2 regions of the Streptomyces sp. NBC_00247 genome follow, and region 1 is predicted to be linked to the other one. Evidence: riboswitches for the same ligand, from Rfam matches in the RefSeq annotation. Region 1 holds a riboswitch; the other holds the start of a gene.

Region 1 (15,456 bases):
GAAGCCGATCCGGTTGACCGTCCGGTCGCCGAGGGTCCAGGTGCCCGAGGCAGCCGCTGTGATGGTGGGTGAGGTCATGGCGCCATGTTCGGTGCGGTACGGGGTTCCGGGCAAAACCTTTCGCCCCTCGACCGGCCCGCGGGGGAAACGCTCGTCGAGCAGCCGGGCGCCCCGCGGCCGGTGCCCCGGTGTTGCCGCCACATTGCAGGTTCGTGGCAGGTCGGGCGAGCGCCTTCCCGACCTGCGCGGCTCGCCCTACGGTCCGTAACCGGCCTGCGGCGAAGCCGCGTCGGCACCCCTTCTCCGCATCCTGAGGAGCACTCGTGGTTCACGCACCGCTGACCGAGTCCGCGTACGACCGGACGCGCATGCGCCAGTGGGCCGGTGGCCGGGCACGGTCGGCCGGGATCGACCGGCGGGATCTGCTGAGGCTGGTGGCCGCCGCCTCCGTGGCCGTTCCGCTGGCCTCGGCCGCCGCACCCGCGTACGCGGCGGAGTCGCTGCCCGGTGTGGTGAAGCCGCTGCCCGCGGACCTGTTCACGATCCGGGGCACCAACGCGGAGACCAACTTCGCCGCGCTGCGCGGGACGGGAGTACTCACTCCCACGGACCGCTTCTTCGTGCGCAACCACACCGCGACCCCTCGTATCGAGGCCGCCGACTGGAAGCTCACCGTGTGGGGCGACGGGCTGACGGGCGCCCCGGTGGACTTCTCGTACGACGCCTTGCGCGCCCTGCCCTCCGTCACCCGGACCGCGTTCGTCGAGTGCGCGGGCAACGGCCGCAGCTTCTACACCTCCCAGCAGAACCAGCAGGTCAGCGGCACGGCGTGGACGCTCGGCGCGATCGGTACCGCGCGCTGGCGCGGAGTGCCGCTGCGTACCGTCCTGCGCCGGGCGGGCATCGGCCGGCACGCCGTCGACGTGCTGCCGCGCGGCGTGGACGCGGAGGTCGTGACCGACGGGACGAACCTGGGGCGGGTGCGGCGGCCGCTGCCGGTGTCCAAGGCCCTGGACGACGTGCTGCTCGCCTACGAGATGAACGGTGAGCCGCTCCCGCCGGACCACGGCTTCCCGGTCCGGCTCGTCGTGCCCTCGTGGGTGGGCATCGCCAACATCAAGTGGGTGGGCGACATCGAGGTGAGCGCCGAGCCGCTGGTGTCCCCGTGGAACACCACGCTCTACCGGCTGTTCGGACCCGGCTATCCCGCTGAGGGCAGCGCCCCGCTGACCCGGCAGACGCTCAAGAGCGCCTTCGAGCTCCCGCTCGGCGCGTCCTTCACCGCGCACCGGCCGGTCCACCTGACGGGGAGGTCCTGGTCGGGCGGGGCCCCGGTCCGGTCCGTGGAGGTCAGCACGGACGGCGGCGTCCGCTGGCGCCGGGCCCGGCTGCGCGACGAACCGCGCGCGGGAAGCTGGGTGCGCTGGTCGGCTCCGTGGGTGCCGGACCGTACCGGGCCGGGCGTCCTGCTGGCGCGGGCCACCGACCGGTCCGGGCGGACCCAGCCGGAGACCGCCGCGCACAACACGCAGGGGTACCTCTTCGACGCGGTGGTCCGCCACCCGGTGACGGTGGTCTGAGGGGCGGCGGCCCGGCGGTCCGTCATCCGCGGGCGCCCCCGGGACCACCGCCCGGACGGCTCCGCTCACGCCCCTCGCGCGGGTGGGCCAGCGCACCTTCGAGTACGGCCGCGTGCACCGCCCTCGCCAGGCGTGCGCCCCAGCGGGAGCGGGGTCCGGCGAACGGTTGCGCGCCCTCGGGCCCCGGGGCGGGCACGGCGACGCAGACGGCGTCCGTGGGGGTGCCGGAGCAGTCGAGTCCGGCGTCCAGGAGCGCCTGCACCTTTGCCTCGGTGGCGGTGGCGACTGCGTTGACCAGGGCGGCGTCGCTGAGGGCGACCGGGAGCGTGACGACGATGTTGACCGTCCCGGCCGGCAGCGGGCCGGCCGTGCCCGGTGCCGGTGCGGCTGCCCAGCCGCGTACGCCGAGGCCGCTGGTGACGGTGGCCGTCACCCCCTCGTCCCGCGCCTCGGTGTACGCGCTCACGTCGGCGGCGGTCATGAGTCCGGCGCCCGGTCCGTCGAGACCCTCCGCCGCCGCGATCTGGGCGAGGTGCCGGTCGGGGTCGAGCCTCGGGTAACCGCCGGGCACCTGGGCGTTGAGGATCCAGGCGCGGTCGCCGATGCCGCCGCCCAGGACCGCGCTGCTGCAGACGCGGCTGCCGGGGGCCAGCCGCCAGACCAGATGGCCCAGCCGGTGGCCGTCCTCGTGCCGGATGCGCAGACGCCTGCGCGGCGCCGGGAGCTGGAGGGGGAGGGAGGTGATGGCGGTTCCCTGGGTGTGCGGCGGCGGCCGTGGCGGACGGCTCGCCGGTACGGACGACGATGGCCGGACGATCCTATGCGGGGCCCCGGTCGGCGGGGCACCGCCCGGTCGCCGCCCGTCCGGGGTCCCGGCCGGGGTCCCCGGGCGGTCTGTCGCCGGGCCGCCACCAGGGCCAGTCACCCGTATGGCCTAACGAGTGGTCCGGGTCACCTTTCCCGGCGGGCGCGGGCCGGGGCGGGCGCCACGCGCCCCGGCCGCCCGGGCCAGGACGGCCGGGGGGTTGCAGGGGCCATCCGGGTGAGGCGCGATGGAACCGGGCGTGCCGCACCTGAGTGGACCCACCACAGGACGCGTCCGGGCGAGGAGGCATCGGTCATGGCAGCCGCTGACGGTTTCACGGATTCCGGAGAGCTCGACGGTCTCACCGTCTACGACAACGGGGGCGAGAAGGTCGGCAATGTCGGCCGGGTGTACGTCGACGACGACACCGGCAAGCCCGACTGGGTCACGGTCAAGACCGGCATGTTCGGGATGAAGGAGAGCTTCGTTCCGCTCGCCGGAGCCCGTCGGGTCGGCTCGGACCTGCACGTGGCGCACCCGAAGGAGAGCGTGAAGGACGCTCCCCGGGTGGACGCGGACGCCCACCTCTCCGTCGCCGAGGAGGAAGAGCTCTACCGCCACTACGGACTCACGAGGAAGCCCAGGAGTACCGCGGGTACGGACATGGGCGCGGACGGCCGGACGACGGCCGGTACGGGCGCGATGGGGGGCGCGGCCGGAGCCGCCGCGGGTGCGGGAGCGGCGGGCGCGGCCCGCCCGGGCGGCACCGGCAAGGCGACCGGCGGTACCGCGGGCATGACGGGCACGGGCATGCCGGGCGCCGGCAAGCACCGGGACGCCGATGCCGCGGCCGGAACCCGGCCGCTGGTGGGCGCCGGAGCGGAGCGCTCCGCTCCCGACATGTCGAAGGCCGGTCTCGCCGGCCAGGAGGAACTCATCCGCTCCGAGGAGCAGCTGCGCGTCGGGACGGAGGAGTACGAGAGCGGGAGGGCCCGCCTGCACAAGTACGTCGTGACGGAGGAGGTCACCCGCACGGTGCCCGTCTCGCACGAGGAGGTACGCGTGGTCCGGGAGCCGCTGGCGCCGGGCGAGAAGGTGACCGGTCAGACCGCCATCGGCGAGCAGGACGTGGAGGTGACCCTGCACGCCGAGCGCGCGACCGTGCGCAAGGAGGCCGTGGCCGTGGAACGCGTACGGCTGGAACGGGACCGGGTGACCGAACAGAAGGAGGTCTCCGCCGAGGTCCGCAAGGAGAAGATCGACTACGGGGACGGGATGGACACCGGCACCGGCACCGGCAAGGACACGGGCGGCGAGTTCGGACAGGGAAGGCGCCGCTGACCCGGTCCGCCCCCGGCGGCGGACCGGGGGTGTGAACGGGCGGGGTTCGGGGCGGATCCGAAGTGACGGATCCGCCCCGAGGGCGTGTGTCGAAAGTGGCGCCGTCCGTCCGGAGGGCGGGTCCGGCGGCGTCCGGTGCGTGCGATCGCACGGCGGAGGGTCACCCCGACACTGGATGTATCGGGGTGATCGCGGCAACGCGGCGAGCGTGCGTGCCGGGCGTCGCCGCACAGGCGGGACTCCCGCAACACGCCCGAGCCCCGCCCCGAGCGCCGCGCCCCGTCCGCGTCACACTGCGGCGGGAGGCAGGGCTGGAGGCAGGAACCGCACGCTGGGCCGCCCCTGCGGGCCGTCCGGGGTGACCACCGACCGCACACGGTAGACGTCCGCGATCAGTCGCTCGGTGATCACCTCGTGCGGGGGGCCCGCGGCGACCACCCGTCCGCCGTCCATCACGGTGACCAGGTCGCAGAACATCGCGGCCAGGTTCAGGTCGTGCAGGGCGACGACGCAGGTGAGCGGGAGTGCGGACACCAACGCCAGCAGCTCCAGCTGGTGCTGGACGTCCAGGTGGTTGGTGGGCTCGTCCAGCAGGAGTTCGCGAGGCCGCTGGGCCAGGGCGCGGGCGATCTGGACCCGCTGGCGTTCGCCGCCGGACAGGGTGTGCCAGGACTGCCCGGCCCGGTCGGTCAGCCCGGTCCGTTCCATGGCCTCGCGCACGGCTTCGTCGTCCGCGGGCCCCGGCCCCGACCAGGCCCTGCGGTGCGGGATGCGCCCGAGGCGTACGACGTCCAGGACACTCAGTTCGACCTGGGTGGCCGCGTGCTGGTCGACCACGGCGACCCGCCGTGCCACCGCGCGCCGGCTCGTCGCCGCCAGCGGCTCGCCGTCGAGGGTGACGAGGCCGTCTTCCGGCGGGAGGACGCCCGCGAGCACCCGCAACAGGGTGGACTTTCCGGATCCGTTGGGGCCGATCAGGCCGACGGTGGCGCCGGGCGCCGGGGCGAGGGTCACTCCGTCGAGGATGAGGCGGCCTCCTGCCGTCCGGCTCACCCGGTCGGCCCGCAGGCCCAGGGCGGGGGCGGTCATACGACCCTCCGGGTGCGGTGCAGGACCAGTACGAAGGCCGGTACCCCGATCAGTGCGGTGACCACGCCCACCGGCACCTCCTGCGGGTCCAGGACCGTCCGGGCCAGGGTGTCGACCCAGACCAGGAAAACCGCTCCGGCCAGCGCCGTGACCGGCAGCAGCCTGCGGTGCCCGGCACCCGCGAGGGCCCGCGCGGCGTGCGGCAGCACCAGGCCGACGAAGCCGATCGCCCCGGCCGAGCTGACCAGTGCGGCGGTCAGCAGCGCGGTGGTGCAGAGCAGCACGGTCCGGGTGCGCGCGACATGGACGCCCAGGGTGGCCGCCGCGTCCTGCCCGAAGGCGAAGGCGTCGAGTGTACGGGCGTGCCCCAGGCAGATCATCAGGGTCACGAGAACGATGCCGGTGCAAAGACGTACGTCCGTCCAGCCGACCCCGCTGAGTGAGCCGAGCAGCCAGAACAGCACCCCGCGGGTCTGTTCGGCGTCGGCGGCGGTCATCACGACGAACGAAGTGAGCGCGGAGAACAACTGCATCACCGCGACGCCCGAGAGTACGACCCGGTCCGTGGTGCCGCCGAGGGTGTGGCTGAGCAGCAGGACGAGCGCGAACGAGGCGAGCGCCCCGACGAACGCGCCCGCCGAGAGGGACACCGCTCCCCCGCCGACGCCCAGCACCACGACCACGACCGCGCCGGTGGACGCGCCGGAGGAGACGCCGAGGACGAAGGGGTCGGCGAGCGGGTTGCGGAGCAGCGACTGCATGACGGTCCCGCACACCGCGAGCCCGGCGCCGCAGACGGCCGCGAGCAGGGTGCGCGGCATCCTGAGGTCCCAGACGATGCCGTCCCGGATCGGGCTGAGTTCCGTGCCGCCGAGGCCCAGATGGGCGGCGACCACCGACCACACGTCGGCGACGGAGATCCGGGCCGGGCCGATGGTGACGGCCACCGCGACGGAGGCCAGGAGGAGGACGGTGCCGCCGCCCCACAGGAGGGGTTCGGGCGCCTTCCGCAGACTCGGCAGCCCGGACGGTACGACGTGACCGGGCCGCGCACCGGAGCCGGTCCCGGCCGGGGCGTTCGCCGACGGCCGCGGGCGGACGGCTGCCGGGTCCGGGCCGGCGGTCATCCGGCGAGCCCCAACTCGCGCAGCCCGGCGGCGACGAGCTCGATGCCCTCCACCGTACGGATGGTGGGGTTCATGGCCTGGCCGCTGAGCAGGACGTACCGCTTGTTCCGTACGGCGTCCATGTTCCGGGTGACCGGGTTGGACTCCAGGAACTCGATCTTCTTCTCGGCGCTTTCGGCCGTCTGTGACGTGCGGGTGAGGTCGCCGATGACGAGGACGTCCGGGTCACGGTCGGCGATGGTCTCCCAGTTGATCTGGGGCCACTCCTCGTGGGTGTCGTCGAAGACGTTCTCGGCGCCGAGTTCGGTGGTGATGACGCCGGGTGCCCCGCAGCAGCCCGCCAGGTAGGGGGCCTCGGAGTTGGCGAACCAGTAGAGGAGGGTGGTGTGGGAGGCGTCGATGCCGTCCGTGGCCTTCGTCACCCGGGCCCGCAGGCCGGCTATGAGCTCCTCGCCCCGTTCCCGTACGCCGAACACCTCGGCGAGGTCGCGTATCTCGCCGTAGACGCTGTCGAGGGTGAGGGCGGTGGAGCGGGCTCCGTCACCGTCGCCGCTGTTGTCCTTGCCGGTGCAGTCGGAGGGCGAGACGTACGTGGGTACGCCCAGGCCCTCGAACTGCTCGCGGGGCGCGACTCCGCCCTTGCCGAGGGTTGATTCGAAGGAGGCGCTGACGAAATCGGGCTCCTGTTCCAACACCTTCTCCGAGGAGGGGGCGTTGTCGGAGAGCCTGGGGACCTTCGCGTTGGCCTTCTCCAGGCTCTTCATGACGGGGTCGGTCCAGGTCGCGGTGGCCGCGAGCCGGTCGGCGAGGCCCAGGGAGAGCAGGATCTCCGTCGATCCCTGGTTGAGGGAGACCGCGTGGTGCGGTGCGGACGTGACGGTGACGGTGCGTCCGCAGTTCTGGAGCGTCACCGGATAGCCGTCAGCGGCCTTTTGGGCGGCGGGCGCGCTGTCGTCGGCGCCGCCGCAGGCGGTCAGCAGCAGGATGCCCGCCGTCAGCAGCGCAGCGGAACGGGCGGATCGGGCCATGGGGGGCACGAGGTACCTCGGCGTCTCTGGGCCCATGCGCGGGGCCCGTTGTACGGAGTACTGCGACCCGTACGGGACGCAGGGCGCCAGCAGGTCTTCGGACTCGGGTTCGTGCGGACGGGGCGCCTTCCCAGGACACCCGTGGGTCTCCCAGTGGCCGTGGCCCCGCCCGTCCCCCTCACCGCTGCGCGTCAGTTCCGGACTCTCACCGGATTCCCTGACCCCTGTGTGGAGTGCGACTGGCACTGGGAAGCTATCACGCCCTCCGGACCACGCCGGGGGGCCGCCCGAGTCCCGTACGGCCCCCCGGCCGGGTGGCCGGGGAAGGGTGTACGACGGCGGGCGCCGCCGGGGATTCGTCCGGCGGCGCCCGCGTCCCACGGCCCTGTGGTCAGGGAAGCCGCAACGCGATCACGGCGTTGTGGCCGCCGAATCCGAAGGAGTGGCTGACGGCCCGGCTGACGGCGACGGGCCGGGGCGCCTTGGTGACGCAGTCGATGTCGAACCCGGGGGCGGGAGAGTCCAGGTTGGCGATCGGCGGGACGAGCCGGTGCTGGAGGGTCAGCACGGTGAGCGCTGCCTCGATGGCGCCCGCCGCCCCCATGCAGTGGCCGAGCACTCCCTTGGGGGCGGTGACCGGCGGCCGGTGGGGGTAGGCCCGGGCGATGAGGGCGGCCTCGGTGGCGTCGTTGAGCGGGGTCGCCGTGCCGTGCGCGTTGACGTGTCCGACGTCCTCGGCTCGCCAGTCGGCGTCCCGGAGGGCGGCGTCGACGGCCGCCTGGGCCACCTTGCCCGAGGGGTGCGGGCTGGTGGGGTGGTGGGCGTCGGTGGTGGCCCCCGTGCCCGCGATCAGCGCCCTGGGCACCGCCCCCCTGGCCACGGCGTCCTCGGCCCTCTCCAGCACCATGATGGCGGCCCCCTCTCCCATGACGAGGCCCGCGCGGTCCTCGGCGAACGGACGGCACAGCCTCGACGGGTCGCCGTCCGGCAGGGCCGCCGCCCCGGACCGGGCCAGACCGGTCATCGCCACCGGGAAGACGATCGACTCGGTGGCTCCCGCGACGGCGATGTCGCACTGGCCGCTCATCAGCATGTCCCGCGCCACCGAAAGGGCGGTGACCCCGGACGAACAGGCCGTGCACGGAGCCAGACTGGGGCCGGTGGCACCGAGCTGGATCGCGATCTCGGCCGCGGGCATGTTGGGGATGGTGAGCAGGATGCCCGCCGGTGAGGACGCCTCGGCCCCCAGCCGGTCGAGCACCACGGCCTGCTCGGAGAGGGCCGCCGATCCACCGCTGCTGGTGCCCACCACGACCGAGACCCGAGCACCGTCCCAGCCACCCGGGTCGAGTCCGGCGTCGGCGACCGCCTCACGGGCGGCGAGTACGGCGAACTTGACGTACTTGCCCATCCGGTAGGCGGTCCGGCCGCCGACGGCCTCGTCCAGATCGATGCCGGTGACCGTGCAGGCGAAGTCGACGGCGCATCCGGCCAGTTCGGGGACCGTGCGGGCCGAGGACTCCCCGGCGAGCACGCCTTCCCAGGTGGAGGCCGTGTCGTTGCCCGCCGGGGTGATCATGCCCAGTCCGGTGACGGCGATCTCGGGCCTCTTCATCGGGCGTTGCTCACCGGTTCCGTGCGGCGGGACGCCGAGCGGATGAACTCCGAGACGTCCGCGAGGGTGGCGTCCCGGTGAAGGGTGCCGACGGGCGTGTGGATGCCGAGGGTTTCCTTGATGATGACGGCGAACTCCGCCACCGCGAGTGAGTCCATCTCCAGGCTGTCCATCGTGGACTCCGGGTGAATCTCGGCCGGGGGCACCTTGAACGTATCGGTCAGCACGCCGACGATCTTCGGATGAATGGCCTTCATGATCTTCCTCTTGTGTTCGGCACGTACCTGGGGGTGGCGGGCACTTCAGCGGCCCGGAACTCGCTACAGGCCCTGAGGGTCGTCCCGCAATTCGTGGTGGATCAGTGCGCGGCGTCAGATGCGGTGCATCGCACGGCGGAGGGTCGCCCCGATACTGGATGCATCGGGGTGATCCCGACGACGCGGCGAGCGTGCGTGCCGGGCGTCGCCGGACGGGCGGGACTGTCGATACACGGCCTAACTCGCTGAGCCCCGTCTGGTTACGCATTCCGGCGAACCGATTCCTCTACGCCCACCTGCGGCTTCTTCCGCCCCATCGAGACCACGAAGGCGGTACCCCAGTACGCCAGAAGGACGGTCTTCACCCCCAGTGAGCCCATGGCCTCGCGTACCGTCCGGCCGCGCCCGTGGCGGGTGTTCATCGCCCGGACTTCCCACCGGACCACCGGCGGCCTCCTCCCCCGGTCATCGCACGGCCTCCCCGGCCGCACCGGCGGGAGCGGTCCGGTGCCAGGCGCCTTCGGGGTCGTCGTAGGCATCGGCGTACGCGGGCCCGGCGATCGGGCGCTCCGCGAAGAGTTCGTCCGGCAGCGCGAACGACTCCACCAGCGCGGGAGCGTGCGCGGCGACGGTGGCCACGGCCTCCTCGTGCAAGTCGGGCAGTGCACGTACCTGTTCGGCCGTCATCCGTCCGACGGCCAGCAGCTCTCCGGCGCTGCGGCCGACCTGCCGGAGCAGGAACAACCACTCGACCTCGGTGAGCCGTTCGCGCGCGGCCCCTTCCGGCAGGGCGGCTACGGCCTCCGCGAACGCCTCGGCCGCCTGCCGTACCGCGTACTCCTCCACCCCCCGCAGGGCGGCACCCGAAGCCGCGTTCCAGCGGCCGAGCGCGTCCCCGGGCGGAGCGGCGCCCATCCGCGCCCGGGCCCGCGCGAAACGGAGAGCCTCCACAGCGGCGAGCAGCCCACGCAGGACGGCCGGGTCCCGGAGGCCGGCCGGCGCCGTCGCCCCGTCGGCGGCGTGCGCCGGGGCCTGTGGCGCCAGGAGCAGCATCTCGGCCGCCGCCTTGGCGTGCGCGGGAAGGTTGTCGCCCTCGGCGGTGATGGTGCCCTCGATGCCGGTGACCAGTGCGGCGAGCCCGTTGTGCTCCAGCAGCCCCTGCGCGCCGCAGCGTTCACGGCATTCCACGATCACGTCCCTCGCCTGCCAGGTGATCCACCCCTTGGCGACCGCGACCAGCCTCTCCGCCGCCGCCCGGTCGGCCTCGTCCGCGCTCACCTCCCAGCGGTCGAGCGCACGGCGGTGCAGCAGGCTCATCGCGAAGACCGTCGCCAACGCCTCGGCCAGTGGGCCGTGGTGGGTGCGGTGGGCGTACACGGGAATCGCGCCGGTGCCACGCGGGCCCGCGACCGTACGGTGCCCGGCGTAGCGCACGGCGACGGCGAGCGCGACGCGCGCCGAGCCGACCGCGCAGGCACTCATGGCGAGTTTGCCGGGGGTGACCCTGCGGATGGAGACGAGCAGGCGCCGCCGCCTGCTCGGCAGCGCGCCGGCGAACTCGCCGCCCTCGCCCACGTGTCCCTGAGGTCCGGCGAGCAGTGCCGTACGGGGCACGAAGCAGTCGTCGAACGACGTGAGGCAGTGGTCCACCGGCGAACCCATCCGGGCCGGCAGCCTGCGCACCCGTACGCCCGGGAGGGCGGCGACGGCGTCGGTGAGGGGGACCAGCAGGAGGAAGACGCCGTGGTCGGCGCCGTCGACGACGAGCCGCGCGGCGACCAGCCCGCTCTTGGGGCCGCCCACCGGGCTGGTGTTGGGCATGAACTTCTGCGCGCCCGCGTGCGGGGTGCGCAGCACGAATCCGTCGCGCGCGCGGTCGTACGTGGCGCTCGTCTCCACCTCGGTCGCGTCGTTGCCGTGCGCGACCTCCGTACAGAGGAAGGTACCGATCTCGTCCATGCGCAGGGGACCGGAGAGGTCGCGGCGGCCCTCGGAGTCGTGGTCGAGCAGACTGCCGAGGAACAGGTTGTAGTGAATCCCCGCCACCGTGGCGAGGGTGGGATCGACCGGCCCGAGCCATTCGTGCATCGCGGTGAGGGCGCGTACGTCGCAGGCGAGCCGGGCCGCACTGTCGAGGGAACGGTTGATCAGCCGCAACCGCTGGTAGGAGAGAGCGAGTTGCTCCTCGGGGGTGGAGCATGTACCGCTCCGGAAGGGCTCGGTGGTGGTCAGCCGGCGCCAGAAGGCGTGCTCGCGGCGGAAGTCGGGACCGAAGATCACGGCGCTCAGCGCCTCCGTGACGGCAGACGGCGGTGCCGCGGCGGGGAGAGGGGTCATGTTCCGTTGAACGATCACGGAACGGCGAGGACACCCCCTCGCCGGCCGCCGGCCGCCGGCCGTGCCGGGCGCCCCCGCGCCGGCCGCGGAAGCGGAAGGGGGAAGGTGAGCCGCCCCGCCCGCCCGGGGCGAAGCGCGCCACCTGCATTCGGCCTGCCGCGAGTCCGGCCGGACGGGAGCGGCACGGACGTGTGACGCTCCGGGGCCGGCAGGCCCGCACCTGTGTCCGTCGCACCCGTGACGGCCCGTCAGGCGCTCCGGAAGGCCAGCGCGACATTGTGCCCGCCGAAGCCGAAGGAGTGGCTCACGGCGGTCTCGACGCACTGTCCGCGGGGCTCCTTCACCACGCAATCGAGCTCGAACGCGTCGGTCACCGAGTCGAGGTTGGCGATCGGCGGGACGAGCCCGTGTTCCAGCGTCAGCACGGTGGCCACGGCCTCGATGGCCCCGGCCGCGGCGAGGGTGTGCCCGACGACGCCCTTGGGCGCGGTGACCGTGGGCGCGTGCGGGAAGAGCCGGCCGATGAGGGCGGTCTCCATCGCGTCGTTGAGCAGGGTGGAGGTGCCGTGTGCGTTGACGTGATCGACCTCGCCGGGTGTCCAGCCGGCCTGCCGCAGGGCCTCCTCCACCGCCCGCTGCGCGCCCCGGCCGTCGGGTTCGGGTGCGGTGGGGTGGTAGGCGTCGGTGCTGGAGCCGGCGCCGACGAGCAGCGCGCGGGTGTGCCCGCTCCGGGCCCGTACGTCCGCCTCGCGTTCCAGTACGAGCATGGCGGCGCCCTCGCCCATGACGAAGCCGTCCCGGTCGGCCGCGAACGGGCGGGAGGCGCCCGCCGGGTCGTCGGACCGGGTGGAGAGGGCGCCCATCCGGGCGAACGCGGTGACGACGAGGGGGGTGAGGACGGATTCGGCGCCGCCCGCCACCACGATGTCGCACTGGCCGCTGTCGAGCAGATCGCGGGCGACACTGATGGCCGTCGCACCGGAGGCGCAGGCGGTGACCGGGGCGAGGCTCGGCCCGTGGGCCCCGAGCGCGATGGCCACTTCCCCGGCGGCGGCGTTCGGGATCATCATGGGGACCAGCAGTGGTGACACGGCGTCCGGTCCGTCGTCGGCCAGTCTGCGGGCGTTGTCGACGAGCACCGAGACGCCGCCCACCCCGACTCCGAGCACCACGCCGACCCGGCCGCCGTCCCAGCGCGCGGGATCGTGTCCGGCGTCCGCGACCGCCTGCCGGGCGGCGACGAGGGCCAGCTTCACGAACCGCGCCATACGCCACACCGCGCGTCCGCCGACCGCCGCGTCGAGGTCGACGCTGTCCACGGGGCAGGCGAAGTCGACCGGCAGCCCGGCGAGTTCCTCGCACCTTCGTGCCGTCGACCGGCCGGAGCACAGCCCCGCCCAGAAGGAGTGCTCGTCGGCGCCCGCGGGGGTGACCACCCCGAGACCGGTGACGGCGACGGCGGCACCGGCCCGGCCCCCGTGGCGCGCGCCGCGTGGCGCGGGGCGGCGGGCCGCTCTCGCCGACTCGGCGGCCCGGTCCCGAGAAGCGGCCCCGGTGCTCGGGTCAGCGGACTGCGACATGCTCTGTTCCTTCCGTCGTGGTCGTCGGCGAGGCTTCCGGCCAGCGAAGCGCCGCGGAGCCCCAGGTGAGTCCGCCTCCGAACGCGGTGATCAGCACGCGGTCCCCCGCGCGCAGGCGCCCCTGCCCCTCGGCGTCCGCCAACGCCAGCGGGATGGAGGCGGCACCGGTGTTGCCGACCCGGTCCACGTGGGTCACGCAGCGGTCCGGCCCGATGCCGACACGCTGGGCCACGGCGCTCATGATGCGGCCGTTGGCCTGGTGCGGCACGAAGTGGTCGACGTCGGCGGGTTCCCAGCCCACCGAGGCCAGGAGGGCCCGGCAGGAGGCGGCCATGCGCAGCACGGCGTGCTCGTAGACCGTGCTGCCCCGCATCCGGAAGAAGGCGTCCTGCTCGGCGGGCGGCCCGCCTGCGGCCCGGGCGCGGGCGCCGCCTCCGGGCACGGTGATCAGATCGCGGCCCGTACCGTCGCTGCCCAGGTCGAAGGCGAGGAGTTCACCGGGGTCGCCGCTCCGGCCGGCGGCGATCAGCGCGGCGCCCGCCCCGTCGCCGAAGACCACTCCGGCCGCCCGGTCCCCGGGGTCGAGCCAGGTGGAGTAGACGTCGGCGCCCACCAGCAGGACCCGGCGGTAGAGGCCCGAGGCGACCAGGCCGTGGCAGACGGCGAGTCCGTAGACGAAACCGCTGCAGACGGCCGCGATGTCGAAGGCGGGGACCGTGCCGAGACCGAGGCGGGCGGCGAGGGCGGGGGCGGTGCCCGGGCAGAGGTGGTCGGGAGTGGCCGTGGCGAGCACCAGCGCGTCCACCGGTCCGGGCGCGGCCCCGTCGACGAGCCGGCGGGCCGCCTCGTGGGCGAGGTCGCCGGTGGAGAGGCCGGGACCGGCCCGGTGCCGGCTCACGATGCCCGTACGACGACGCACCCACGCGTCGTCCACGCCCCACGCCTCGGGCAACGCGTCATTGCCCACCGGCTCTCCCGGCACCCATCCCGCGACGCCTTCCAGCACCGCCGTACGCACGCCGTCGCCACCGGCGCCCGCCGCCGCACGTCCGCTCGCCACCTGTCGCCCCACTCCCCTGATCGCCCCGTACCTTGTCATGCGAACGGCGCAACACGCGGCGAGGATGCGTTCGATACCGCCGAACGAGTGACTGACGTTCGCCTGTACGAGTGGAGATCGGCCCAATCGGTGGCGGAGTGCGTCCCGGCCGACACGCCCCGGCCATCGCTCCCCGGAACGCCCGGACCACCCCGCGACAGAGCGCCGGAGTTTCAGGAACCGTCTTCATGACCCGCTTCTCCGTACCGCCGTTCGAACTTGGCGATCTGTCCCTCCGCGTCCACGACGCGTGCCTGGCCGGTGTGGAAGGGGTGGCTCTCGGCGGAGATCTCGACGTCGACGACCGGGTAGGTGTGGCCGTCGTCCCATGCGATGGTCTTCTCGCTGGACGCGGTGGACCGCGTGAGGAAGGCGTATCCGGCCGACTGGTCGCGGAACACGACGGGGCGGTAGTCGGGGTGCTTGTCCTTCTGCATGGCTGGCTCCCGGAGGTGGAGGGTCGGACGGCTGGTCCCACCCCCCTCTTCCGGCCGGAAGGGCGGGGCGGATGCCCGGTTCTGACCACTTTCGCCAGCCCGGCGCCGGGACGCGATCCCTGACCGTCCGTACGGGGCGCGCACGGGCGGCCCGCGGCCCGGGCGGCGACACGGGCGACACGGACGGTGAGCCTCCGGGCCGCCGGAGCGGCGGCAGCCCGCCGCGCCCTCGACCCGCCACGCGGGCGGCAGCACGCGACGAACACAGCACAACAAGATCATCACCGGCCGGTGCACCGGTCATCCGCGCACGGTCGCCGGGAGTTCATCTCACGCCACTACGTTCTCGCGAGCACACATCGTGGACCGGTGCCGTCCGTGGCCCGCCCGGTCCGGGCCCGTGCGCACGTCGTCCCGGCACCGGTGCCACCGGTCCTCCGACTCGGGGAGAGGACGACCGCGGGGGCCCGGTCCCGGTCGGCCGCGGCCGGACACGCTGCGGTGTGCGCGCACCACCGAACCCCTCTCCCCCCGGAGGCTCTTGATGACGCTCGCCACGGCCGAGACCCCGCTCACCGAACCCCTGTGCCCGGAACAGACGTTCACGGAACCCGAATGCGCGGTGCGGGAACCCGTCGGCCAGGCGCCCGCAGAAACCGCGCCCGGGCCCGCCGCCGGACTCCGGCTCTCCCGGAGGTCGATGCTGCGGGGTGCCGCCGTCGCGCTCGGCGCGCTCGCCACCGGCTCCGTCGCCCAGGCCGCCGCCGCGCCCGGCGCCGAAGCGGCCGAGTACGTCCTGCCCGCGGGCTACACGGGCGACATCTCGGACCTGAAGCACGTGGTGATCCTGATGCAGGAGAACCGTTCCTTCGACCACTACCTCGGCAAGCTCCCCGGCGTGCGCGGGCACGACGACAAGCAGGCGCTGACCTTCCAGGACGGCACGAGCGTCTTCCAGCAGCGCGACGCGAACGGCACCGTCGTCGCACCCTCCGCCTCGACCGCGACCTGGGGCGACAACCACAACTTCTACGGCGCGAACGAAGGCCGCTGGAACACCTGGGTGCAGGACAAGGGCGCCAGCTGCATGCGCTATTACACCCCCGACCACATGCCGTGGATGTACTCGCTGGCGAGCCAGTACACCGTCTGCGACATGAA
Region 2 (15,456 bases), 5.0 Mb from region 1:
GTGCTGCTGCCCATGTACATCTCCTGCTGGGTCTTCGCCCAGTACCACCGGGAGCGGGCCGCGCATCGGGCCACCATCCGCGCCCTCGTCCAGGCCGTCGACATCAAGGACACCTACACGCGTGGCCACAGCGAGCGCGTCGGCCGTGCGTCCGTCCTCATCGCCCGTGAGATCGGCATGGCGCCCGAGCGGGTGGAGGCCCTGCGGTTCGCCGGCATCCTGCACGACGTCGGCAAGCTCGGCGTGCCGACACGGATCCTGCGCAAGGACGGACCGCTCACCCCGCAGGAGCGGCGGGTCATCGAACTCCATCCCGAGTACGGCCACGAGATCGTGCGGGGCATCGGCTTCCTCGACGAGGCCAGGGCGGCGATCCTCCACCACCACGAGCGGCTGGACGGCACCGGCTACCCGCACGGACTCAGGGGCGCCCACATCCCCGAGTCCGCCCGGGTGGTCGCCGTCGCCGACGCCTTCGACGCGATGACCTCCAACCGCTCCTACCGGCGCGGGCGCCCGGTGGCCGCCGCCGTCGAGGAACTGCGCCGCTGCGCGGGCAGCCATTTCGACCCCCGGATGGTGCGCGCGCTGGTCCGCGCCCTGGACCGGTACGACTGGTCGGCGGCGACGGTCGCCGTGACCTCGGACGAGGCCACGCTGCCGCCCCCGCGCGGTCAGGTGCCGGGCGCCGGGGGAGCGGCCGGCGCGGCACGGACCGCCGACGGCGACGGACGGAGCGAGCGGTGACCTCCCCGACCGGCCGCCCCGGTGGCGGACCGCCGTCCGCCGTCCGCGCGCTGCGCGTGGCCGCCCTCGTGCTGATCCTCGTCGCCGTGGTCCACACCCTCCGGGCCGGGTTCGCCGAACCGGGCCACGCCCTCGCCTTCGGCGCGCTCGTCGCCGGCGGCGAACTCGCCCGCCGGGGCGCCCTGCCCGGCGAACGGGAGCCCGCGCCGCTCGGCGCCGCCGGGGCCCTCGCGTACGCCCTGCTCGGGCGGAGCGCCGGGGAGCCGACCGGGCAGGGGGTGCTCCAGGTGATCACCGTCGTCACCGCGGCCCAGCTCCTTGCCGCCGTACCGCATCTCAAGCGTGTTGCGAAGGTGCTTTCGCGGCACGCCCTGGTGCGCGGCGGCGGTCCCGACGCCGACGGGGCGGCCCGGCGGATCCTGACCGTGGCCTTCGCCGCGGTCTGCTTCCAGCCGCTGCGGATCGCCGAGCAGTCCACCGGGGCGCTGGGGGAGGGGCCGGCGTACGCCGCCTTCTTGGTCGGGCTGCTGGGGCTGACGGCGCTGTGCGACGCGGTGCTCGCCGCGTCGGTGCTGGCGGCGCGGACCCGCTACCCGTTCGGCTCGCACCTGCGCGACGAACTGTGCGGCCTGCCCGGCATCGGGTCGGCGGTGTGCGCGACCGGCGCCGTGATGGCGCTCGGGGTCGCCGTCGCCGGGCTGTGGGCGCTGCCCGTGCTGTGCGTACCGCTCCTCCTCACCCAGGTCTCCTTCCGCCGGTACGCCGCGGTCCGCGAGACCTACCGGCAGACCATCGCCTCCCTGGCCCGCTCCACCGAGATCGCCGGGTACACCCCGCCCGGCCACGCCCGCCGGGTCGCCGAGCTCTCCACGGCGGTCGGCCGCGAGCTGGGGCTGGCGGGCCGCGAGCTGACCGTGCTGGAGTACGCGGCGCTGATGCACGACATCGGCCAGCTCTCCCTGGTCGATCCACTGGCGGACGGGGCCACCGCCCGGCTGCCCGCCGCCGAGCAGCGCCGGATCGCGCTGCTCGGCGGGGCCGTGGTGCGGCAGACCGGGGTGGACGCGAAGGTGGCGGTGGTGGTGGAGACCCAGGCGGACCCGTACCGGGAGCAGCCGCTCACCGCGCGGATCGTCCGTGCGGTCAACGCGTACGAGGACCTGTGCGGGGAAGCCGTGGGAGGGGCTCTGGGGGCCTTGGAGCAGTTGCGCATCGGCACCGGCCACGACTACCAGCCGCAGGTGGTCGAGGCGCTGGCCGGCGTCCTGGCGAGGGGCGGTCCGTCCCGGGTGCGCACGGGGTAACCCATGGGTAATGAGCGGGCGTCCGGCCGGGCATGGTTGGATGCGAAAGAAGAGGGTGTCCAGTCGGGACAGGCGGGAATCGTGAGGATCTTCGGGAAGGCACGGCATCGGCCGTCCGCCTCGTGGCGGCAGGCCACCGACCGGGCGTTCACCCTGATCGGCGACGGCCGGTACGAGGACGCGGGGGCGTTGCTGACGCGCGCGGCGGACCTGGAACCCTGGCTCTCGGAGTCCTGGTTCAACCTGGCGCTGCTGCACAAGTTCCGGCACGACTGGGAGCAGGCGCGGTCGGCGGGACTGCGGGCCGTCGCGCTGCTGGACCGGGAGTCCGGCGCTCCGGACTGGTGGAACGTGGGCATCGCCGCGACCGCGCTCCAGGACTGGCCGCTGGCCCGCAGGGCCTGGCAGGCGTACGGCCTGAAGGTGCCCGGCACCGGGGCGCAGGGGGCCGCCGCGACCACCGAGCCGACCGGCATGGAGCTGGGCAGCGCCGCGGTACGGCTGTCGCCGGAGGGCGAAGCCGAGGTGGTCTGGGGGCGCCGGCTCGACCCGGCCCGGATCGAGGTCCTGTCGATCCCGTTGCCGTCCTCCGGGCGCCGCTGGGGCGAGGTCGTGCTGCACGACGGGGTGCCCAACGGTGAGCGGGTGACCGCGGCGGGTCCCTCGTACCCGGTCTTCGACGAGATCGAGCTGTGGGCGCCCTCGCCGGTGCCGACCTGGGTGGTGCTGCTGGAGGCGGCCACCGAGGAGGACCGGGACGCGCTGGAGAAGCTCGCCTCGGACGCCGGGTTCGCCGCCGAGGACTGGTCCTCGTCGGTGCGGCTGCTCTGCCGGTCCTGTTCGGAGAGCCGGATGGAGAGCGACGAGGGCGACGGCGAGCACCTCGACCCGCACGACCACAGTGAGCCGGGTCACCCCGGTCCGCTGGGACATCGCACGGCGGGCGGCCTCTGGGCCCCCGAACGCGAATGCGGCCTCGCCGCCCCGGCAGGACTGGTGCGAGGGCTGCTGGACGGCTGGGTCGCCGACAGTCCGGACAGCCGTGAGTGGCGGGATCTCGAAGAAGTCTGCTGACCGTGCCCCCGGGCTCCGTCTCCCCGTAGGCTGTACGGGCACCGATTCCCAGGTGCTGATCTGCCCGGACTCCGGGTTTCACGGTTCACGGTTTGCAGGAAGGCGTACGGCGGACATGTCGCAGCAGGAGACGGACGAGCGGATCGGCGTGGACGACGAGGTTTTCGTCGTGGACACGGAGGACTGCGAGGAGCGTGAGGCGGCGTACCGCGGACGCGGCACCTCCCGTCCGATCACGGTCGTGGGCAACCCGGTCCTGCACAAGGAGTGCCAGGACGTCACCGAGTTCGGCGACGAGCTGGCGCGGCTGATCGACGACATGTTCGCCAGCCAGCGGACGGCCGAGGGCGTCGGCCTGGCCGCCAACCAGATCGGCGTGGACCAGAAGGTCTTCGTCTACGACTGCCCGGACGACGACGGGGTGCGGCACGTGGGTGTCGTCGTCAACCCGGTCCTGGAGGAACTGCCCCCCCAGGCCAGGGTGCTGGACGACTCCAACGAGGGCTGCCTGTCGGTCCCGACCGCCTACGCCGAGCTGGCCCGCCCGGACTACGCCGTGGTCAGCGGCCAGGACGCGCAGGGCAACCCGATCAAGGTGCGGGGCACCGGCTACTTCGCGCGCTGCCTCCAGCACGAGACGGACCACCTGTACGGCTACCTCTACATCGACCGGCTGTCGAAGCGGGACCGCAAGGACGCGCTGAAGCAGATGGCCGAGGGCACCCCGCGCTACGAGATCGTCGCCAACGACTGATTCCGTACCGCGCGTTGGCGGTGAGGGGGTCCGGTCGGGCAAGGAGACTTCGGCGGCCGGACCCCTTTCGTGTGTGCGTCACCTCAACCAGGCTCTTACCAGGGGGAGTTGACGCGCGTCGACCGCTGCGTCAGGCTCGCTCCCACACCGCACCGCGAGGCGCACCGCACCGCGAGGTACACCGCACCGCGAAGTACACCGCGAGGCGCGTCGCACCGCGAGTCACATTCCACCGCGAGAGGGAGCACCCCACATGCTCAGGCGCACCGCGCGTGTCCTGCTCGGATTTGTCATGACCATCTCACTGGCGTGGGGCGGGGCCGTGCTCACGGCCGGCACCGCCCACGCGGACGGCTGTTTCACCTTCACCCGCACCCTGTCCTCCGGTGCTACCGGCAACGACGTCACCCAGCTCCAGATCCGGGTCGCCGGATACCCCGGCTACAACACGGTGCTCGCCGTCGACGGCTCGTACGGCCCCGCCACCACCGCCGCCGTCAAGCGCTTCCAGGCGGCTTACGGCCTCACCGCCGACGGCATCGCCGGACCGGCCACCCAGGCCAAGATCTACGCGCTCCAGGACGACGACTGCACCCCGGTCCACTTCACGTACGCGGAGCTGAACACCTGCAACAGCACCTGGGCCGGCGGCGCGGTCGCCGCCGGAACGGCGAAGGCCAACGCCCTCACCAGCATGTGGAAGCTGGAGGCCCTGCGGCACGCGCTCGGCGACCAGCCGATCCGCGTCACCAGCGGCTTCCGGTCCACCTCCTGCAACGCGGCGGTGGGCGGCGCCTCGGGCAGCCGCCATCTCTACGGTGACGCGGTCGACCTCGGGGTCGGGGCCCACTCGCTCTGCACCATGGCGCTCCAGGCACGCAACCACGGCTTCAACGGAATCCTCGGCCCGGGCTACCCGGACCACGGTGACCACGTGCACGTCAACCAGGGCCCGAGCCACTTCTGGTCGGCCCCCAACTGCGGCATCTGACCGTCGCCCCCACGCGTGCGCACGGACCCGCGGCGGACTCCGCGGGTCCGTGGGCCGCTCTCAGGCCGCCCCCGGCACCTCGGCCGGGCCTCGGAAGGTCCGCCGGTAGGCGTTGGGGGTCGTCCCCAGCGAGCGTACGAACTGGTGCCGCAGCGCGGCCGCGTTGCCGAAGCCGGTCCGCCCGGCGATGGCCTCCATGGTCTCGTCCGAGGACTCCAGCAGATGCTGGGCCAGCAGCACCCGCTGCCGCAGCAGCCAGCGGTACGGGGTCGTGCCCGTCTCCTGCTGGAACCGGCGCGCGTAGGTGCGCGGCGACATGTGGGCGAGGCTCGCCAGCTGATCGACGGTCATCTCCTGGTCGAGATGGTTCTCCATCCACGCCAGGGTGTCCCCGACGGTGTCGCACCGGGTGCGCGGCAACGGGCGCTTGACGTACTGCGCCTGGCCGCCGTCCCGGTGCGGGGGGACCACCATCCGGCGGGCGATGACGTTGGCGACCTCCTGGCCGTACTCCTGGCGCACCAGATGCAGACAGGCGTCGATACCGGCCGCCGTCCCGGCCGAGGTGATCACCCGGCCCTCGTCGACGTAGAGCACGTCCGGCTCCACCCGCGCCAGCGGGAAGCGGCGGGCCAGTTCGTCGGAGTGCCGCCAGTGCGTGGTGCAGCGGCGGCCGTCCAGCAGCCCCGCAGCCCCGAGGACGAACGCGCCGGAGCAGACGGACAGCACCCGCGCACCGCGCGCCACGGCCCTCCGCAGCGCTTCCAGGACCTCCTCGGGGTAATCCCGGGCGAGGAAGCGGCTGCCCGCCGGCACGGCGACGAGGTCGGCCTCCTCCAGCCGTTCGAGGCCGTGCTCGGTGGAGATGGTGAAACCGGCATGGGTACGCAGTGCCGGCCCCTCCGCCGACACCACCGCGAAATCGTGCACCGGCAGCCCCTCCTCGCTGCGGTCGAGGCCGAACACCTCGCACAGGACGCCGAGTTCGAAGGGGTGGACCTCGTCCAGCAGGAGAGCGGCGACGTTTTTCAGCATGGTGGCAGTGTGGCAGCAATTCGATGGTCGATGACAGTCCTGCCACTGCTCGGATGTGTTCCCGACCGCCAGAGTGGAGCCATGAACACACTCCTGAGCCTCCTCGGTGTCACCGTCCTCGCCGCCCTCGTCCTGCTCCCGGCGCTCGTCGGGTCCGCCCGGGAGCGCCGCATCTCCCGTGAGCTGCGCGCGGCTCGGGACGCCCGCCGCGCCGACCCGCCCGCCCCCTCCGCCGACCCGCCGGCGGCCGCCCCGGCCCGGCACGCCGCAAGCCTCCCGCGCCTCCGGTCCTGGGCCCGTATCTGACGGAGGGCGCCGCGCGGGAGTCCCGCGTCGGGACCGCGTGCGCGCCCGGCCGGCACGCGATCATGGGACGACCTGTTCACCCGACGGACGAAGTGAGACATGGCAGTCATCCACCGCACCACCATGAACCCCGGCAAGCTCGACCTGGTCGCCGCCTGGCTGCCCGCCCAGCCCTGGTACGCGGGCGAGGAGCCCGAACTGGCGAAGGCGGGCGGCTTCCGGCTCGACGACCCGGAGGGCGAGGTGGGCATCGAGTTCATGGTGGTCACCGACGCCTCGGCGGGCCGCCCGGTCCCGTACCACGTGCCCGTCACCTACCGGGGCGCCCCGCTCGACGGCGCCGAGGCAGCCCTGATCGGCACCACCGAGCACGGGGTGCTCGGCACACGCTGGGTGTACGACGGCACCCGGGACGCCGTACTGACCGACCGGCTCCTGGCCCTGCTGCACGGCCGGGCCGTACCGCAGGCGCAGAGCGAGTCGGACACCGTCGACCCGACCGTGCACAGCCGGTTCATGGGGGACGACATCCCCGGGAGCGCGGTCGTCGAGACCGTGCGGAGCGGGATGTACGGCACCGACGTCCTGCTGACGGACCCTGCGGGGGGCGGAAGCTGGACCCTGCGGGTGGTCCGCGCGCTGAGGGGTGACGCCGAGGAGGCCAAGGGCGACGCGGGGCCGCTGCACGGCGAGGTCACCGCGCTCTGGGCACCGCCGGGAGCGGAGCCGGCCCGGGCCCGTTTCGCCGAGGTGCGCGCCTCGACCGGGGCCTGACGCAACGGCGGCGGGCACCCCCTCGTGGGAGTGCCCGCCGCCGTGCGAGCGGACCGGGAGGATCAGAAGTCGTCGTCGAAGCCGACCGTGCCCTCCACCGCGACCTGGTAGGCGGACGGGCGCCGCTCGAAGAAGTTCGTCAGCTCCTGCACGCCCTGGAGCTCCATGAACGAGAACGGGTTCTCGGAGCCGTACAGCGCCGGGAAGCCCAGCCGGACCAGGCGCTGGTCCGCGACGCACTCCAGGTACTGGCGCATCGACTCGGTGTTCATGCCCGGCAGGCCCTCGCCGCACAGGTCGCGGCCGAACTGGAGCTCCGCCTCCACGGCCTCCTTCAGCATGTCGGTGACCTGCTGCTGGAGTTCGTCGTCGAAGAGGTCCGGCTCCTCCTTGCGGACGGTGTCCACGACCTCGAAGGCGAAGTTCATGTGCATCGTCTCGTCGCGGAACACCCAGTTGGTGCCGGTGGCGAGGCCGTGCAGCAGGCCGCGCGAGCGGAACCAGTAGACGTACGCGAACGCGCCGTAGAAGAACAGACCCTCGATGCAGGCCGCGAAGCAGATCAGGTTCAGCAGGAACCGGCGCCGGTCGGCCTTGGTCTCCAGCCGGTCGATCTTCTCGACCGAGTCCATCCAGCGGAAGCAGAACTGCGCCTTCTCGCGGATCGACGGGATCTCCTCCACCGCGTCGAACGCGGCGGCACGGTCGTCCGGGTCGGGCAGGTAGGTGTCGAGCAGCGTCAGATAGAACTGGACGTGCACGGCCTCCTCGAACAGCTGCCGCGACAAGTACAGCCGTGCCTCGGGGGAGTTGATGTGCTTGTACAGCGTCAGCACGAGGTTGTTGGAGACGATCGAGTCGCCCGTGGCGAAGAACGCCACCAGCCGGCCGATCATGTGCTGCTCGCCCGGGGACAGTTTGGCGAGGTCGGCCACGTCGGAGTGGAGATCGACCTCCTCCACGGTCCAGGTGTTCTTGATCGCGTCCCGGTAGCGCTCGTAGAAGTCCGGATAGCGCATGGGGCGCAGGGTCAGCTCGAAGCCCGGGTCGAGCAGGTTCTTGTTCATGTCGGTGGTCATTACTGGCAGGCCTCGCAGGACTCGGGGTTTTCGAGGGAGCAGGCGAGGGCCTCCGCGTCGGAGTAGGCCTGCTGCACGGGGACGGTGGCGGGGGCGGGGGCGGCGGCCTTCGCGGTGCCGGAGGCGGCACGGGCGATCCGGGTCGCCGGACGCGAACGCAGGTAGTACGTCGTCTTCAGCCCCTGCTTCCAGGCGTACGCGTACATCGAGGAGAGCTTCCCGATGGTCGGCGTCTCCAGGAACAGGTTCAGCGACTGGCTCTGGTCGAGGTACGGCGTACGGGCGGCGGCCATGTCGATCAGGCCGCGCTGCGGGATCTCCCACGCGGTGCGGTACAGCGCGCGCACCTCCGCCGGAATCCAGCCGAAGCCCTGTACCGAGCCGCTCGCGTCGCGCAGCGCCTCACGGGTCCGCGCGTCCCACACGCCGAGCCGCTTCAGCTCGTCCACGAGGTACGCGTTGACCTGGAGGAACTCACCGCTGAGCGTCTCGCGCTTGAAGAGGTTGGAGACCTGCGGCTCGATGCACTCGTACACCCCGGCGATCGAGGCGATGGTCGCGGTCGGCGCGATGGCGAGCAGCAGCGAGTTGCGCATTCCGGTCTTCGCGATCCGGGCGCGCAGCGCCTCCCACCGCTCCGGCCAGGCCGGCGCCGTGTCGTAGTGGTCCGGGTGCAGCACCCCGCGCGCGGCGCGGGTCTCGCTCCACGCGGGCAGCGGGCCGGACTTCTCCGCGAGGTCGCAGGAGGCCTCGTACGCGGCGAGCATGATCCGCTCCGAGATACGGGTGGAGAGCTCGCGGGCCTCAGGGGAGTCGAACGGCAGCCGCAGCTGGAAGAAGACGTCCTGGAGGCCCATCGCGCCCAGACCCACCGGCCGCCAGCGGGCGTTGGACCGGCCGGACTGCCCGGTCGGGTAGAAGTTGATGTCGACGACCCGGTCCAGGAAGGTCACGGCCGTGCGCACGGTGGCGTCCAGCCGCTCCCAGTCGATCGCCCCGTCCGCCACGAAGGCGCCCAGGTTGACCGAGCCGAGGTTGCAGACGGCGGTCTCGCCGTCGTCGGTGACCTCCAGGATCTCCGTGCAGAGGTTCGAGGAGTGCACGACCCGGCCCGGCTCGGCGGTCTGGTTCGCGGTGCGGTTGGACGCGTCCTTGAACGTCATCCAGCCCTGGCCGGTCTGCGCCAGGGTGCGCATCATCCGGCCGTACAGCTCACGGGCGGGGATCGTGCGGCGGGCCAGGCCCTTCGCCTCGGCGGCCCGGTAGGCGGTGTCGAAGGCGTCGCCCCACAGGTCCACCAGCTCGGGCACGTCGGCGGGCGAGAACAGCGACCAGGCGGAGTCGGTCTCGACCCGGCGCATGAACTCGTCGGGGATCCAGTGCGCCAGGTTCAGGTTGTGCGTACGCCGCTGGTCCTCACCGGTGTTGTCGCGGAGCTCCAGGAACTCCTCGATGTCGGCGTGCCAGGTCTCCAGGTAGACCGCGGCCGCGCCCTTGCGCCGGCCGCCCTGGTTGACGGCCGCGACGGAGGCGTCCAGCGTCTTCATGAACGGCACGATGCCGTTGGAGAGCCCGTTGGTGCCCCGGATCAGGGAGCCGCGCGAGCGGATGCGGGAGAACGACAGACCGATGCCGCCCGCGTGCTTCGAGAGCCGCGCCACCTCGTGGTAGCGGCCGTAGATCGAGTCCAGTTCGTCCAGCGGGGAGTCCAGCAGATAGCAGGAGGACATCTGCGGGTGGCGGGTGCCCGAGTTGAAGAGCGTGGGGGAGGAGGGCAGGTAGTCGAGCCGGCTCATCAGTCCGTAGAGCGCCTCGACCTCGTCCACCGCGCCGGCGGAGTCGTTCTCGGCCAGCCCGGCGGCGACCCGCAGCATGAAGTGCTGCGGGATCTCCACGACCTGGCGGGTGATCGGGTGGCGCAGCAGGTAGCGGCTGTAGAGGGTGCGCAGGCCGAAGTAACCGAAGCGGTCGTCGGCGCCGCCCGCGAGGGCCTCCTCGACCAGGGCGTCCAGCCGCTCGGCGTGCAGTTCCACGAACGCCGCCGTACGGTCCGCGATCAGGCCCTCGCGGTGGCCGACGGCGACCGAGGCGGAGAAGGACACCGCGCCCTCACCGGCCGCCTCGGCGGCGATGGTCCGGGTCAGCAGCCGGGCGGCGAGCCGCGAGTAGGCGGGGTCCTCCGCGATCAGACCGGCGGCCGATTCGGTGGCCAGGGTCAGCAGCTCCGCCTCGTCGGCGTGCGCGCTGCGGCCCCGCAGCGCGGCGGCGGCGACCCTGCCCGGGTCGGTGTCCGGCAGGTCCGCGGTGAGGGCGGTCAGGGTGCGCAGCAGTGCGGCCCCGGGGCCGTCGGCGGGTTCGGTCGCTGCGGTGGCTGCGGGCACGGACGCCGGATCGGCGGGCGCGATGGTCACGGTGGTGCTCTCCCTCGCTCGGCTCTGGACCGGCGGGGGATGGGGAGGGCCGCGGGGCGCGCCACCTGGAGACGGGCGGCACCGCACACGGCGTCCACCGGCCCAACCGCGAGGCCCGGACGTACGGGCGTCCGGTTCGGGTGAGCCGGACGCGCTGTCGGCAGGTAGCCGGACTCGAAGGTGCGCGAAACGCGCGGTTCACACCGTTGCGGGACAGTTCCGGATTCGCACCGGATTCCCCTGCGACGACAGCGAGACGAGCATACATGTGGTGGCCGGGGAGCACCGACACCCCACATGTAGTGGCGGTGAGGGGCGGTGTTCCCGTACGGGGACGGGCGCGACGGGCCGTCCGGGGCCTCTGGCGGCGGGCTCTCAGCCCCTGCCGGCCAGGTCCAGCCGGTAGGTGAGCAGGGTCAGGCCCGGCACGGGAGACCAGTCGCGCTCCGGGGTGCGGGCGAAGCCGAGGCGGTGGTAGACCCGGTGCGCCCCGGCCATCGCGGGCTGGGTGGAGAGAGCGAGACCGGTGACCCCGGCGGTGGCCCGGGCACGTGCCGCGCACGCCCGTACGAGCGCCTCTCCGGCTCCCCGACCGCGCCCGGCTCTGCCCACGGCCAGCATGCGGAACTCCGCCTCGTCCGGCGGTGCGACGTCGCACATGGGGCTGCCGGGCGGCGCGTACGTCACCCCGCCGAGCACCGTGCCGTCGGCGTCGACCGCCACCAGCACCTCCGCCACGGCGGCCCGGCCGGACACGTCCCGCAGCCGGTCCAGATAGGGGTCGTCCTCGCCTCCGCCCAACAGGCCGTCACCGAGGTACGCCTGGGCCGTGATCTCGCCGAGGAGCGCGTACTCCTCGGGTTCGGCCCTTCTGATCGTCAGGTCCATGACCGCCATTCTGCGTGGTCCACGGGCCCGGGGGACAGGCCGGTGCGGGGCGGGGCTCAGCCGCTCGCGCCCACGTGGTTGTCCGGGGCGCCGTCGCCCTCCGGCGGGAGGTCGCCGCGCTCGATCGGCTGCGACCCGGGGGCCTGGCCGAGTGGCGGGAGGACGGTGTCGAGCTCCGCGTCGTCCGCCAGGTGGGCCGCGTCGGCCGCCGCACGCAGGGTGTCCCGGTCCGCGGCGGCGAGTTCGGCGCTCACCGTCACCACGAGATCCCCCTTGGTGCGGGCGTAGGCGCGGCCGAGGGCGGTCTCGCTGTACCAGCGCTCGCCCTCGCGCTCGCAGACGGTGTATCCGGCCGAGCCGTCGCTCACCGGCTTCTTGCCGCAGTCGGCGGGGGAGTAGTCGGCGCGCTCCACGCCGAGCTGGATCACGTGTCCGTGCTTGTCCGTGTAGGAGCTGCCGAAGCCGTCGTCGCCCAGCACGCCCACCGACTGCGTGGCCAGGGTGTAGCCGGGCACCTCGGTGACGTACACGCGGTCGGTCCGGGTCTGGAGCGCCGTCGCCCGCGCCTCCAGCTCGGCGTGGTCCGCTACGCCCTCCGGGGCTTCGGCCCCCGCCACGGCGTGCTCGGTGCCGCAGCCGACGAGGGTGAGGACCAGCAGGGCGGGCCACAAGCCGTGCAGTCGCGCGCGAGATGTCATGAGCACATCCTTCCGTACGGGTCTGGCGGTCCGGCCGCGGGGCGGGAACGCCGCCGGGCCGCCGCCCCTCCCGGTGAGGGAGGACGCGACGGCCCGGTGGTCGGTTTCGCCCCGGCGTTCCGGCCCGGCCCGCCGGAGCGCGTCAGTGGCCGCCCGGCGCACCCACGGTGGCCGGCGCCAGCTTCTCCTGCACGCCGGGGTCGCCGACGTCCGCCGTGTAGTCCTCCGGCGAGGTCTCGTCGATGCCCGCCGGCGCCTTGAGCGCGTTGAGTACGAGGGTCACCACGATCACCACCACGACGTTCAGCACGAACGCGGTGAGGCCGATGTAGCCGATCTCGCCGATGCCCGGGATCTCCTTGGACGAGCCGCCGAAGTGCTTCTGGGTCGGGGAGGCCACGCCGTACGCGGCGAGGGTGCCGTACAGCATGCCCGCCGCCCAGCCCGCGATGAGCGCCCAGCGGTGGAACCACCGGGTGAACAGCCCGCCGACCAGCGCCGGCATCGTCTGGAGGATCCAGATCCCGCCCAGCAGCTGGAAGTTGATGGCCACGGTCTTGTCCATGGTGAGGACGAAGACCAGGGCGCCGACCTTCACCAGGAGCGAGACCAGCTTGGAGACCTTCGTCTCCTGGGCGGGCGTCGCGTCCGGCTTCAGGAACTCCTTGTAGATGTTCCGGGTGAAGAGGTTCGCGGCGGCGATGGACATGATGGCCGCCGGTACCAGCGCGCCGATCCCGATCGCGGCGAAGGCGACCCCGGCGAACCAGTCGGGGAACATGTTCTCGAAGAGCTGCGGGATGGCCAGCTGTCCGTTGGCCACCTTGACCCCGGCCGCGATGGCCATGAAGCCGAGCAGGGCCAGCAGGCCGAGCATCAGCGAGTACAGCGGCAGGATCGTGGTGTTGCGGCGGATCACCTCACGGCTGCGGCTGGAGAGCGTCGCCGTGATCGAGTGCGGGTACATGAACAGCGCCAGAGCCGAGCCCAGCGCCAGGGTGGCGTAACCCCACTGGCCGGACACTCCGGGCACGATACCGGCGACCGTCTTGCCGGCCGCCTCGTTGGCGGCGGAGAACTTCGCGTTCGCCCCGGCGAAGACCTCGTCGAAGCCGCCCAGCTTGATCGGGATGTAGATGATCGCCACCGCGATGACCAGGTAGATCAGCCCGTCCTTGACGAACGCGATCAGCGCGGGCGCGCGCAGGCCCGAGGAGTAGGTGTACGCCGCGAGCACCGCGAAGGCGATCAGCAGCGGCAGGTCCTTGAGGAACCAGTTGGTGTTCTCGCCGCCGCCGACGCCCATCACGTCCAGCACCGCCTGGATGCCGACGAGTTGCAGGGCGATGTACGGCATCGTGGCGAGGATGCCGGTGAGCGCGACCGCGAGCGACAGTCCCCGGGAGCCGAAGCGGCCCCGGACGAAGTCGGAGGTGGTGACGTACCCGTGCTTGTGCGACACGGACCAGAGCCGCGGCAGGAAGGTGAAGATCAGCGGGTACACCAGGATCGTGTACGGAACCGCGAAGAAGCCCGCGGCCCCCGCCCCGTAGATCGCCGCCGGGACGGCGACGAAGGTGTACGCGGTGTACAGGTCGCCGCCCAGCAGGAACCAGGTCACCCAGGTCCCGAACGACCGCCCGCCCAGGCCCCATTCGTCCAGGCTCTGGGCGTTGTCCGCGCGCCGCCAGCGGGCGGCCATGAACCCGACGACGGTGACCGCCAGGAAGAAGAAGACGAAGACGCCGAGCGCGACGCCGTTCACACCGTCCTTCATGCGGAGACACCCCCCTTGCGGGAGCGCTGGTCGCGCTTCCAGAGCGTGTACGCGAGCATCGTCAGCCCGGTCGAGATGATCACCCAGAGCATCTGGTACCAGTAGAAGAACGGGATACCGATGAACGCCGGGTCGGCCTTGGCGTACGAGCCGACCCAGAGCAGCGCCACGAACGGAGCGGCGAGGCATATCGCGATGACCACCCGGACCGGCGTCACCGTCGGGGGTGGGGTGGGCAAGGGCACTTCTGACATGGTCTGACTCCGTTCCTCGCTGACCGCCGGTGGGTCCGGCCGGTGCCCCGGCCGGGTGCACCGGCCGTATGACTTCCCGGCGACGGGACTGTTTCCGTCAACGGCACGGAGAGGGAACGGATGTGGTTCATCGATGGCTGAAAGTGATCGCTACGGGTTCGATCCCTGGCACGCGCGGGTGAACGGAACCGGTCCGCTCAGTCCAGCGGACGCTTGAGCCGGGCCACGAACTTGTACCGGTCGCCCCGGTAGACCGAGCGCACCCACTCCACCGGTTCCCCCCGCCCGTCGAGGGAGTGCCGGGAGAGCATCAGCATGGGAAGACCCACGTCGGTGCCGAGCAGCCCCGCCTCGCGCGGAGTGGCGAGCGAGGTCTCGATCGTCTCCTCGGCTTCCGCGAGCCGGACGTCGTAGACCTCGGCCAGCGCCGTGTAGAGCGAGGTGTACTTCACCAGCGAACGGCGCAGCGCCGGAAAGCGTTTGGCCGAAAGGTGCGTGGTCTCGATGGCCATCGGCTCCCCGCTGGCGAGCCGCAGCCGCTCGATGCGCAGCACCCGGCCGCCGGCCGTGATGTCCAGCAGCCCGGCCAGGGCCTGGTCGGCGGTCACGTAGCCGATGTCCAGCAGTTGGGAGGTGGGTTCGAGGCCCTGTGCCCGCATGTCCTCGGTGTACGAGGTCAGTTGGAGCGCCTGGGCGACCTTCGGCTTGGCGACGAAGGTGCCCTTGCCCTGGATGCGTTCGAGCCGGCCCTCGACGACCAGCTCCTGGAGCGCCTGGCGCACCGTGGTGCGGGAGGTGTCGAACTCGGCCGCGAGGGTGCGTTCCGGCGGCACGGGCGTGCCGGGCGGCATGGTGTCCGTCATGTCGAGGAGGTGGCGCTTGAGCCGGTAGTACTTGGGCACGCGCGCGATGCGCGTACCCGCTCCCGTGCCGCCTCCGGGGCTGCCCTCACCGGCGCTCATGGTCCCTCTCCCCGATTGCTGTGCTGCCGTCACCGGCTCCTCCGTACTTCGCGGCTCACATGGTGGCACGGTCCGGCCGAGGGGGCGCCGTTCTCCCCTTCGGCTCGTGTCGTCGGCCCGCCGTCCCATGGCGATCCAGGTGTGGGCGCTTTCGATCAAAAGCCCCTAGGTGTCGGTCCTATAACGGACGCGAGTGCACTTCTTATACACCCTTGACACCCCTAAAGGTCTAGGCCAAGCTCCGGGTGCTGGTCTAAACCATTAAAGACCAGGTCCAGCCCCAGCAGTACTCGTCGAATGTCTTCGCGGTGGGCGGGGTTGCAGCATCCCTGAGGAGGGTTTGACGTGAAGCGCAAGCTCATCGCGGCCATTGGCGTCGCGGGCATGATGATCTCGATCGCG

The links. A riboswitch is a leader RNA that binds a small molecule or an ion and turns the genes downstream of it on or off. The one in region 1 is predicted to bind cobalamin.
Region 2: linked by a shared signal. The riboswitch ahead of OHT52_RS08380 (ribonucleoside-diphosphate reductase subunit alpha) and the one ahead of OHT52_RS30095 (ABC transporter substrate-binding protein) in region 1 are both predicted to bind cobalamin.

The regions. Positions count from the first base shown of each region.
Region 1 is NZ_CP108093.1:7,048,133-7,063,588, reverse strand. Features, by position in the region: gene OHT52_RS30125 (oxidoreductase) at 1-78, opposite strand, end outside; gene OHT52_RS30120 (sulfite oxidase) at 369-1,580, shown strand; gene OHT52_RS30115 (adenosylcobinamide amidohydrolase) at 1,603-2,325, opposite strand; gene OHT52_RS30110 (PRC and DUF2382 domain-containing protein) at 2,701-3,726, shown strand; gene OHT52_RS30105 (ABC transporter ATP-binding protein) at 4,015-4,815, opposite strand; gene OHT52_RS30100 (FecCD family ABC transporter permease) at 4,812-5,942, opposite strand; gene OHT52_RS30095 (ABC transporter substrate-binding protein) at 5,939-6,970, opposite strand; cobalamin riboswitch at 7,042-7,229, opposite strand; gene OHT52_RS30090 (beta-ketoacyl-[acyl-carrier-protein] synthase family protein) at 7,362-8,585, opposite strand; gene OHT52_RS30085 (acyl carrier protein) at 8,582-8,842, opposite strand; gene OHT52_RS30080 (hypothetical protein) at 9,103-9,288, opposite strand; gene OHT52_RS30075 (acyl-CoA dehydrogenase family protein) at 9,308-11,179, opposite strand; gene OHT52_RS30070 (beta-ketoacyl-[acyl-carrier-protein] synthase family protein) at 11,428-12,759, opposite strand; gene OHT52_RS30065 (beta-ketoacyl-ACP synthase 3) at 12,743-13,765, opposite strand; gene OHT52_RS30060 (type B 50S ribosomal protein L31) at 14,032-14,295, opposite strand; gene OHT52_RS30055 (alkaline phosphatase family protein) at 14,840-15,456, shown strand, end outside.
Region 2 is NZ_CP108093.1:2,045,290-2,060,745, reverse strand. Features, by position in the region: gene OHT52_RS08425 (HD-GYP domain-containing protein) at 1-747, shown strand, start outside; gene OHT52_RS08420 (HD-GYP domain-containing protein) at 744-2,051, shown strand; gene OHT52_RS08415 (tetratricopeptide repeat protein) at 2,133-3,125, shown strand; gene def (peptide deformylase) at 3,241-3,879, shown strand; gene OHT52_RS08405 (D-Ala-D-Ala carboxypeptidase family metallohydrolase) at 4,133-4,870, shown strand; gene OHT52_RS08400 (helix-turn-helix domain-containing protein) at 4,931-5,905, opposite strand; gene OHT52_RS08395 (hypothetical protein) at 5,987-6,211, shown strand; gene OHT52_RS08390 (maltokinase N-terminal cap-like domain-containing protein) at 6,311-6,985, shown strand; gene OHT52_RS08385 (ribonucleotide-diphosphate reductase subunit beta) at 7,048-8,064, opposite strand; gene OHT52_RS08380 (ribonucleoside-diphosphate reductase subunit alpha) at 8,064-10,475, opposite strand; cobalamin riboswitch at 10,618-10,780, opposite strand; gene OHT52_RS08375 (GNAT family N-acetyltransferase) at 10,851-11,363, opposite strand; gene OHT52_RS08370 (hypothetical protein) at 11,420-12,061, opposite strand; gene mctP (monocarboxylate uptake permease MctP) at 12,204-13,838, opposite strand; gene OHT52_RS08360 (DUF3311 domain-containing protein) at 13,835-14,092, opposite strand; gene OHT52_RS08355 (GntR family transcriptional regulator) at 14,290-15,054, opposite strand; gene OHT52_RS08350 (extracellular solute-binding protein) at 15,400-15,456, shown strand, end outside.